Regions from separate parts of the Curtobacterium phyllosphaerae genome, predicted to be linked through region 2. Evidence: predicted binding sites of a transcription regulator. Region 2 holds the regulator's gene; the other holds the start of a gene.

Region 1 (4,414 bases), on a different contig from region 2:
ACGCGGGCGTCCGTTTCAGCCACGCGTCGTAGGCCCATCCGGAGGCGACGAGCACCGTGTGCGCGATCCCGGCCGCCGGGCCGAGGAGGAACGAGGCGGCGACGGCGACGAGGCCGCACGCGATCGCCGCGGTCCGCACGGTCGAGACCGGAATGAGTCCCCGCGCGACCGGCTTGTCCGACCGCCCGACCAGACGGTCGCGGTCCGCGTCGATCCAGTCGTTGGCGAGTCCGATGGAGAGCTGCCCGACGAGCACGACGAGTGCGATCACGACGATGCGGAGCGGGCCGAGCCCGAGCGCCACGGCGAGCACCGTCGCGAGCACGGTGACGGTCGCGGTGGGGCCGGGGTGCGACGACGCCGCGAGGTGCCGGACCCGGCCGAGGACGCCCGTCACGCGTTCGGGGCCACGCGGCCGCGGACGACGCCGGAGTCCACCCGGACGGCGAGGATGCCGCTCCGCGCCTGGGCGACGAGCGACACCGTGCCCGACAGGACGTCCCGTGCCGGGAAGCACGACTGGCTGCTCGTGAGTCCGTCCGCGGTGGCGATCAGGCAGATCGTCCCGGCGTCGTTCCCCCGTGCGGCGTAGACGTCCCACGGGGTCTGGGAGTCGTCCGCCGACAGCGACTTGTTCGAGTAGACCAGGCGCGTGGAGTGCAGCACGACCGGTGCGACGATCGCGCCGGGCAGCTGGTCCGCGAACGTCTGGGGCATCGCGAGGAGCTGCGAGATCGTCAGCGCCCCGTCGGCGTCGTCCTTCGCGCTCCCGCCGCTGCTCGCGGCGGCGTCCCCGGCGGCCTCGCGCACGGCGCCGACCGCGGTCCCGGCGCCGAACGCGACGAGCGCCGTCGCGAGCAGGACACCGGGGACCAGCAGACGGTGTCGACGAACGCGCGTCAGGAGCGAGCTGCGCACCGTGGACGGGAGGCCCGGCGCGGCCGGCGCGGACGAGGTCGCAGTCTGCGATCCGGCTGCGGGCGGTCCCGGCGCAGGAGCCGGGACCGGGGGCGTGGCCGGGGTGGCCAGGGGGACGGCACCGCGCCGCGCCTGGAGTCCGGCGAGGGCGGCGCGCGCCGCCGCGGCGTCCGCCGGCGAGGAGCCGGCGCCGTAGGCGACCGCTTCGAGCCGCGCCCGGTCCTCGCTCGGGCCGGACACCGGGTCGTCCTCGATCGGCATGGCACTCCTTCGTCGTCGTCCATTCTGTCCTTCGGAGCCCCTGGGGGAACGGGCGGCTCGGTCCGATGTCGGGTAGACCGAGTCCATGTCCGATCCCACGCACGACCAGACGCCCGAGCACACCGCCGCCGACACCGTCCTCGGCGGGGACCTCACCCAGCCGCTCAGCGAGGACACCCAGTCCGGCGAACGGGACTACGTCGCGACGAACGCTGGCGGGGTCTCCGCGGAACGGGGCAACCCGCTGCCGGAGGACGAGCAGGGACGCGGGACCGAGTACGACCCTGCTGACCAGGGGCCGCAGAACGAGGGCTGACCGGTCCGCGTCACCGCCGCGCCGGAACGGTTCCCCGATCCGACGCGGCACACCGGCAGGATCGGACCATGACCGCCTCCGCCCCGACGACGCCGGCCACGGTCGCGCTCGACCGTGCGGGGGTGCCGTACACGTCGCACGTGTACGAGCACCGCGACACCGCGACGAACTTCGGGGAGGAGGCCGCGGCGGCACTCGGGCTCCGTGAGGCGCAGGTGTTCAAGACGCTCGTCGTCCAGGTCGACGGGCGCCTCGCCGTGGCGATCGTCCCGGTCGCGAACCGTCTCGACCTCAAGGCGATCGCGGCGGCGGTCGGCGGCAAGAAGGCGACCCTCGCGGCTCCGGAGCTCGCGGAGCGCCGGACGGGGTACGTCGTCGGCGGCATCAGCCCGGTCGGTCAGAAGACCGCGCTCGCGACCGTGCTCGACCGGTCTGCCGAGGCGTACCCGACGATCTTCGTGAGCGGCGGTCGTCGCGGGTTCGACATCGAGCTGACGCCGGCCGACCTCTTGACGGTGACGCGCGGATCCACCGCCGCGATCGCCCGCGACTGAGCCCGCGCGGGGGAGCCCGCGCGGGGGAGCCCGCCCGACGGAGCCCGCACGGACTTGAGTCCTGTCCGCGCAAGTCCGTCGGCGGACCGGGAATGGACTGACCCCTCCTGCGTTGCATTGAGTCGTAGGCACTCAAGTTCCACAGGAGGTTCCCTTGTCCGACACCCCCGGCACCCCCGGCACGTCCGGTCTGAACGGCGACGAGAACGCGGACGCGTTCGATGCGTTCCTCGCGCGGCTCATCGCGGACGCCGGCTCCGGCCGGCAACGGTCCGTCCCCTTCGGTCGGCCCGTCGACATCACGCGTCTGCTGAGTCGCCGCACCCACGAGGTGCTGCGCGCCTCGGCGGAGTTCGCCGTGGCGCACGGGCACCACGAGATCGACGCGCTGCACCTGCTCCGCGTGCTGGTCACGCACGAGCCGTTCGCCGCGGTGGTCCGCTCCGCGGGCGCCGACGTCGACGAGCTCACCCGGGCGGTCGACGAGCGGCTCCCCGAGCCCTCCGGCGAGCGCATCGACGGCCGGCCCGCACTCACCCCGTCCGCGCAGCGCGTGCTCCTCGACGCGACGCAGTCGGCCCGTGCCTTCGGTTCGACCTACGTCGACCCGGAGCACGTGTTCTTCGCGCTCGTCGTCGAACAGGACACCGTCGCGGGGCAGCTCCTCGGCGCCGCCGGGGTCACCCCGCAGACCATGCAGTCGTTCGCGCAGGAGGCCGCTCGGGCCGCCGCGTCGGGCGAGCCGATGCCCGGTGCCCCGGCGGACGAGCCGGCATCGGACACGCCGACCCTCGACCGGTTCGGCACCGACCTCACCGCGCTCGCCCGCGACGGCGGTGTCGACCCGGTGATCGGTCGTGCCACGGAGATCGAGCAGACCATCGAGATCCTGCTCCGCCGCACCAAGAACAACCCCGTGCTGATCGGCGAGCCCGGCGTCGGCAAGACCGCGATCGTCGAGGGTCTCGCCCAGCGGATCGCGGACGGCGACGTCCCGGCACTCCTCCGCGGGAAGCGGGTCGTGGCGCTCGACCTGCCCGCGATGCTCTCCGGCACGCGGTACCGCGGCGACTTCGAGGAGCGTCTCACGACCGCGATGGACGAGATCGCCGCGCACCGCGACGAGCTCATCGTGTTCGTCGACGAGCTCCACACGGTGGTCGGCGCCGGTGGTGGTGGCGACGGCGGCTCGATGGACGCGGGCAACATCCTGAAGCCGCGGCTCGCCCGGGGCGACCTGCACCTCGTCGGTGCGACGACCCTCGCCGAGTACCGACGGATCGAGAAGGACGCCGCGCTCGAGCGTCGGTTCCAGCCCGTCACGGTGGGGGAGCCGAGCGTCGAGGACGCCGTCGCGATCCTCACCGGTCTCGCTCCGCGGTACGCCGAGCACCATGGCGTCTCCTACTCGCCGGAGGCGATCCGCGCGGCGGTCGAGATGTCGCACCGCTACGTCAGCGACCGGTTCCTGCCGGACAAGGCGATCGACCTCGTCGACCAGGCCGGTGCCCGTCGTCGTCTGGCGCTGAGCGGCACCGAGGACGTCGACGCCCTGCGGACCTCCCTCGCGACGCTGCGGACCGCGAAGGACGCGGCCGTGCGGGAGGAGGCCTACGAGGACGCGTCGCGGATCCGCGACGAGATCGACGGACTGGAGGCGCGCATCACGGCAGCCACATCGGCGGACGGTGGTCGTGCCTCCGCTCCGGACCAGGCGACCGCGACGATCACGGAGGCCGACATCGCCGAGGTGGTCTCCCGCGCGACCGGGATCCCCGCGTCGCGGCTCTCGGCCGACGAGCGGACCCGCCTCGGTGCGCTCGAGGAGGAACTGCACGCGCGGGTCGTCGGACAGGACGACGCCGTCACCGCCATCGCGAAGGCCGTCCGCCGCTCACGGACCGGCATGGGCGACCCGCGTCGACCCGTCGGGAGCTTCCTGTTCCTCGGGCCGACCGGCGTCGGCAAGACGGAGCTCGCGAAGACCCTCGCGGCGTCGCTGTACGGCGACGAGTCGGCGATGCTGCGGTTCGACATGAGCGAGTTCGGCGAGCGTCACACGGTGTCGCGACTCGTCGGTGCCCCTCCCGGCTACGTCGGGTACGACGAGGCCGGGCAGCTCACCGAGCGTGTCCGCCGGAACCCGTACTCGGTCATCCTGCTCGACGAGGTCGAGAAGGCCCACCCGGACGTCTTCAACCTGCTGCTGCAGGTGCTCGACGACGGGCGGCTCACCGACGGACAGGGTCGCACGGTGGACTTCCGGAACACGGTCGTGATCATGACGTCGAACCTCGGGTCGGAGTTCCTCGCGTCGCGGTCCGGCGCCCTCGGGTTCTCGGCGGCGGCGGATGGCGGCTTCACC
Region 2 (4,414 bases):
CGTGTTCACCACCTGGCCGCCCGGCGCGACCCCGGCCCCGATCGCGACGTCGTACGCGATCGGTGCGATGGTCCGGCCCGGTCGGACGTCACGGACCACCCACGTGACCCGCTGCGTGGTACCCGACGGTCCGTCGACGTCCTCGACGGACGTCGGTGCGATCGATCCGGACCCGTCGACGTACCCCGTGCCGGTCGGGAGCGAGTCCACGACCCGGACGTCGGCACGGTCGTCCGGCCGGGCGAAGGAGGTCAGCGACGGGTAGAGCGCGAACCGGACGGTGGTCCCGGCCTCGGCGTGGGCCGTCCGGTCCTTCGTGGTCTCCGGGTCCGTCCCCGGGTCCACGACCCGTTTGTCGATCCGCGCGAGCGCCGTGGTGACGACGAGGTGGTCCGCCATGCCGCCGAGCGCGAAGTCCGGATCGGTCTCGTCGCCGCGCCAGGTCGTGCCGCCGTCCGTGGAGAAGGACCCGAAGTTCCGGACCCGCGTGCCCTGCGGCGCGTCGAGGACACCCAGGTACGTCGCGAGTCGGGCGGTGGACCCGCCGTCGAGTGCACCGACGGCACGCACCATGCCGATCATCGCGGCCCCGCCCGGGACGTCGCCCGGCGCGTCGTACCAGCGGGCGTCCCCGTCGGCGCACCGCTGCGCCTGGGCGTCCGCCGGCGTCGTCCACGACCGGGCGGCGTACTGGATCCGGCCGCGGCCGGCGAACCCGTCGACGGTCGCCGAGGCGTCGATGCCCGGTCCCGGCTGGACCCGCTGGTACCGGTTGTCGAAGACGTCGCAGAGCACCGCCCGGTCGTAGCGCGTGAGCCCGGTGTTGCGGAGGCCGACGTCGGACCGCATCGGCGCCCCGGCCGTGACCCAGGGGTTGCCGGTCCGCGCCGAGTTGTCCGCGGAGGACCCGCCCGGGAGCGCACGGCGGTAGGTCTTGTACCCGGTCCCGGGCGACTCCGCGATCATCGGGAGGACAGCTCGGTTGTTCGCCGGGTCGTCCACGTTCGCCTGCCCACTGACCGAGTGCGCGTCGAGGGTGGAGAACGTGTCGATCGCGTCGAACCCGTCCGGCTGCGCGGGGAACGGGGACCAGAGCCGGACGAAGCCCTCGACGACGTGCGCCGCGACCCCGCCGACGATCGGTCCGCCGTTCTGGTTCTCGGTCGGGATGCCGGTCGGCGTGATCGCCGTGTCGGTGCCCGAGATCCGGACGGTCACCGGGGCGCCGGGTGCGGACTGCGAGCAGGTGATCGTGCCGGAGTCGCGGACGTTCCGAGCGCCACCGCCCGACCCGCCCGGGAGGGCTGGGAAGAGCGCCAGGGTGTTCGGCCCGCAGGCGCTGCCGCCGTCGCCCGGGAAGAGCACGGTCTCGCTCGACGATCCCCCGGTCATGCGACTGACGTCGTCGGTGAACGACAGGTCGCCGGAGAGCTGTTCGAAGCCGAGCAGGCGGTTGTCGTCGGGCACGATCGGCCGCCAGGTGACACCGATCGGGTACGTGGTCGTGTACCCGATCGTCGAGCCGTCCGGTCCCACGACGCCCGGGCGGACGATCGGGGCGACCGCGTCCTTCGTGAGGTCGTACCGCGGCGCGGCCGACACCCGCACCGGTGGCGCGACCGCGGTCGCGACGTCGGCACCGTTCCGGGTGAGCGTGCCGCTGAGCACGACGCGGTCGCCGTTCCGTGCCGGCCCGCTCACCGACACCACGACGGGCAGCGAGCGGACGGCGCCCGGTTCGAGGGACCCCAGCTCGCAGACCAGGGTGGAGCCACGGTTCTCCGAGCCCGCTCCGCACGCGTTCGGCATCGACGAGAACGTCGCGTCCCCCGGCAGCGTCAGCACGATGTGCGCGCCCGGAGCTTCGTCGCGGTCGGCACGGACCGTGACCTCGTAGGTGAGCGAGTCGTTCGTCCGGACGACGTCGTCCCCGGGGCCGACGTCGCCGCCCGGGGCGTCCGTGGTGAACGGCGCCGTCCCGGAGCTCGTCAGGGCTATCACGAGGGGCGCGTCCGCGGCGACGACCGGGTGGTCCGCGGGCGCAGCCAGTGGCACGGCCATCGCACCGTCGCTCGCCCCGACGACCAGCGCCGTCATCATCAGTGCCGCAAGGCAGCCCCTCGTCCGTCGCGACATGCGCACCGATCCTCCGCTCTCCGCGCCGTTCGGGCGTGGGACGCCGGTTCGGGCGTCGGCGAGCAACCTACGATGAGGTCGAGTGCGTCCGGAAATGTGCTGCATACCGTGTTCCGCACGTCGGGCAGCCGGTGGCTCCGACCGCGGAACCGATCAGGGGCGCGGCGGACGCCAGAGCACGATCTGCGTGTTGCGCTCGGGGCGGACCCCGGCGCGGAGCGGGACCGCACTGCCGAGCGAGTTGGCGGCGAACACCCGCGCGCCCGGCCGACTGATCAGCTCGGTCGCAAGTGCCGACTCCAGCTCGCGCACGCGTTCGCGGAGCGCGGCGTTCTCGTTCTCGAGGTCGAGCACGCGGCGGATGCCCTCCAGCGAGACGCCCTCGCCGCTCAGCCGAGCGACCTCGCGGAGCTGCCCGACGTCGTGCATGGAGTAGCGACGCGACCCACCCCGGGTGCGCTGCGGGACGACCAGCCCGAGACGGTCGTACTGCCGGAGCGTCTGCGGATGCATCTCCGCGAGCTCCGCAGCCATGGCGATGGCGAAGACGGGCGAGTACTCGTCCATGGCGACTCCTTTCCGACCGATCGGTCACGTCCCGCACGGGGTGCGGAACCGGACGGGAGGCTCGGCGTGCGTTCCTGACGGAGCCGCACCGAGCCTCCAGTCCGGTCTGCTACTCGCGCGCCCTGCTCAGCAGGTCGTCACGGGGGTTCTCCACGGGCAACGCAGCCGCGAGCGCCTCGACGGCGTCGCGCGCCTCGGCCGACAGGTGACCCGGCACCGCGACCTGCACGGTGGCGAGCAGGTCGCCGGTCCCCTTCTTGGTCGTGACCCCGCGCCCCTTGACGCGGAGCACGCGCCCCGAGGGCGTCCCCGGCGCGACCCGCAGCTTCACGGGCTGTCCGGAGAGCGTCGGTACCTCGATCGTCGCGCCGAGCGCCGCCTCGACGAACGTCACGGGGACGTCCACCCGGAGGTTCAGCCCGTCGCGCTCGAAGACCGGGTGCTTGCGGACCGTGACCGTGACCGTGAGGTCGCCGGCCTCGCCGCCGTCCGGGCTCGGCTCGCCGCGGCCCTTCAGCCGGATCTTCTGCCCGTCGGCGACGCCGGCCGGGATCCGCACCGTCACGGGGCGACCGGAGCCCTGGCTCAGCTTGACGGTGTCCCCGGCGATCGCCGTGCGGAAGTCGAGCGTGGTGGTCGCACTGACGTCGCGACCCGGGGTCGGCCCGCCGAACCCCCGGTACCCGCCGGACGACTGCCCGAACCCGCCGCCACCGCCGAACATGCCGCCGAGGATGTCCTCGAAGCCACCGCCACGGCCCTGCGCACCCGGACCACCCTGCCCGAAGCGGACACGCTGTCCACCCTGCTGGCCGCCGAACATGCCGCCGAAGACGTCCTCGAACCCGCCCTGCCCGCCGGGTCCGCCGGCGCCCGCCGTGAACCGCGCGCCGGACCCCATCGCGCGGATCTGGTCGTACTCGGCGCGCTGGGACTTGTCGGAGAGCACCGAGTACGCCTCGGAGATCTCCTTGAACCGGTTCTCGGCGGCGGCGTCACCGGGATTGGAGTCCGGGTGGAACTGCCGCGCGAGCTTCCGGTAGGTCTTCTTGAGGTCGGCCTCGGACGCGTCCTTCGAAACGCCGAGGACCGCGTAGAAGTCCTTGTCGAACCAGTCCTGACTGGCCACTGGTACCTCGTTCCTCTCCGCGCCGCGGCGATCAGGCCGGGACGGCGACGGCGACCTTGGCCGCCCGGAGGACACGCTCGCCGAGCTTGTAGCCCGGCTCGACGACGTCCGCGACCGTCTGTCCCGTCGCACCCGGGGTCGGGAGCTGGACGAGGGCCTCGTGCACGTGCGGGTCGAACGCCTCGCCCTTCTCACCGATCTGCACCAGGCCGAACTTGTCGAACCCGCTCCGGATCTTCTGCGCGATCACGACCATCGGTCCGTCGGTGAGGTCGCCGTGCGCCTCGGCACGGGTGAGGTCGTCGAGCGCGGGGATGAGCGCCCGGATGACCTCGGCGATGACGACGTCGCGGTTCGCGTCCCGGTCACGCTCGACGCGCTTGCGGAAGTTCACCAGCTCGGCCTGCGCGCGGAGCATGTCCTGGCGCATCTCGCTGACGAGGTCACGGTCCGCGTCGGACAGCTCGTCCTCGGCACCGTGCCCACCGAAGAGGGCCGATGCCGCGTCGTCGAGCAGCGCCTGGTCCTCGGGGCTGAGGTCGCTCGCGTCGGCCTGCGCGGCCTCCGCGGCGCCCGCCGGGG

Evidence for each region. Region 2 encodes HspR, which represses chaperone genes until heat shock. Its sites were predicted from a motif close to AAGTTGAGTCNNNNNGACTCAACTT; they were not measured.
Region 1: ACO0E0_RS07880 (ATP-dependent Clp protease ATP-binding subunit) is a predicted target of HspR. The motif match lies at 2,101-2,125, and genes of this name have one in related genera.

What each region holds. Positions count from the first base shown of each region.
Region 1 is NZ_JBMPIU010000003.1:482,880-487,293, forward strand. Features, by position in the region: gene ACO0E0_RS07860 (UbiA family prenyltransferase) at 1-397, opposite strand, end outside; gene ACO0E0_RS07865 (hypothetical protein) at 394-1,179, opposite strand; gene ACO0E0_RS07870 (hypothetical protein) at 1,265-1,495, shown strand; gene ybaK (Cys-tRNA(Pro) deacylase) at 1,564-2,049, shown strand; gene ACO0E0_RS07880 (ATP-dependent Clp protease ATP-binding subunit) at 2,204-4,414, shown strand, end outside.
Region 2 is NZ_JBMPIU010000001.1:154,834-159,247, reverse strand. Features, by position in the region: gene ACO0E0_RS00770 (SdrD B-like domain-containing protein) at 1-2,136, opposite strand, end outside; gene ACO0E0_RS00765 (heat shock protein transcriptional repressor HspR) at 2,290-2,703, opposite strand; gene ACO0E0_RS00760 (DnaJ C-terminal domain-containing protein) at 2,813-3,832, opposite strand; gene ACO0E0_RS00755 (nucleotide exchange factor GrpE) at 3,864-4,414, opposite strand, start outside.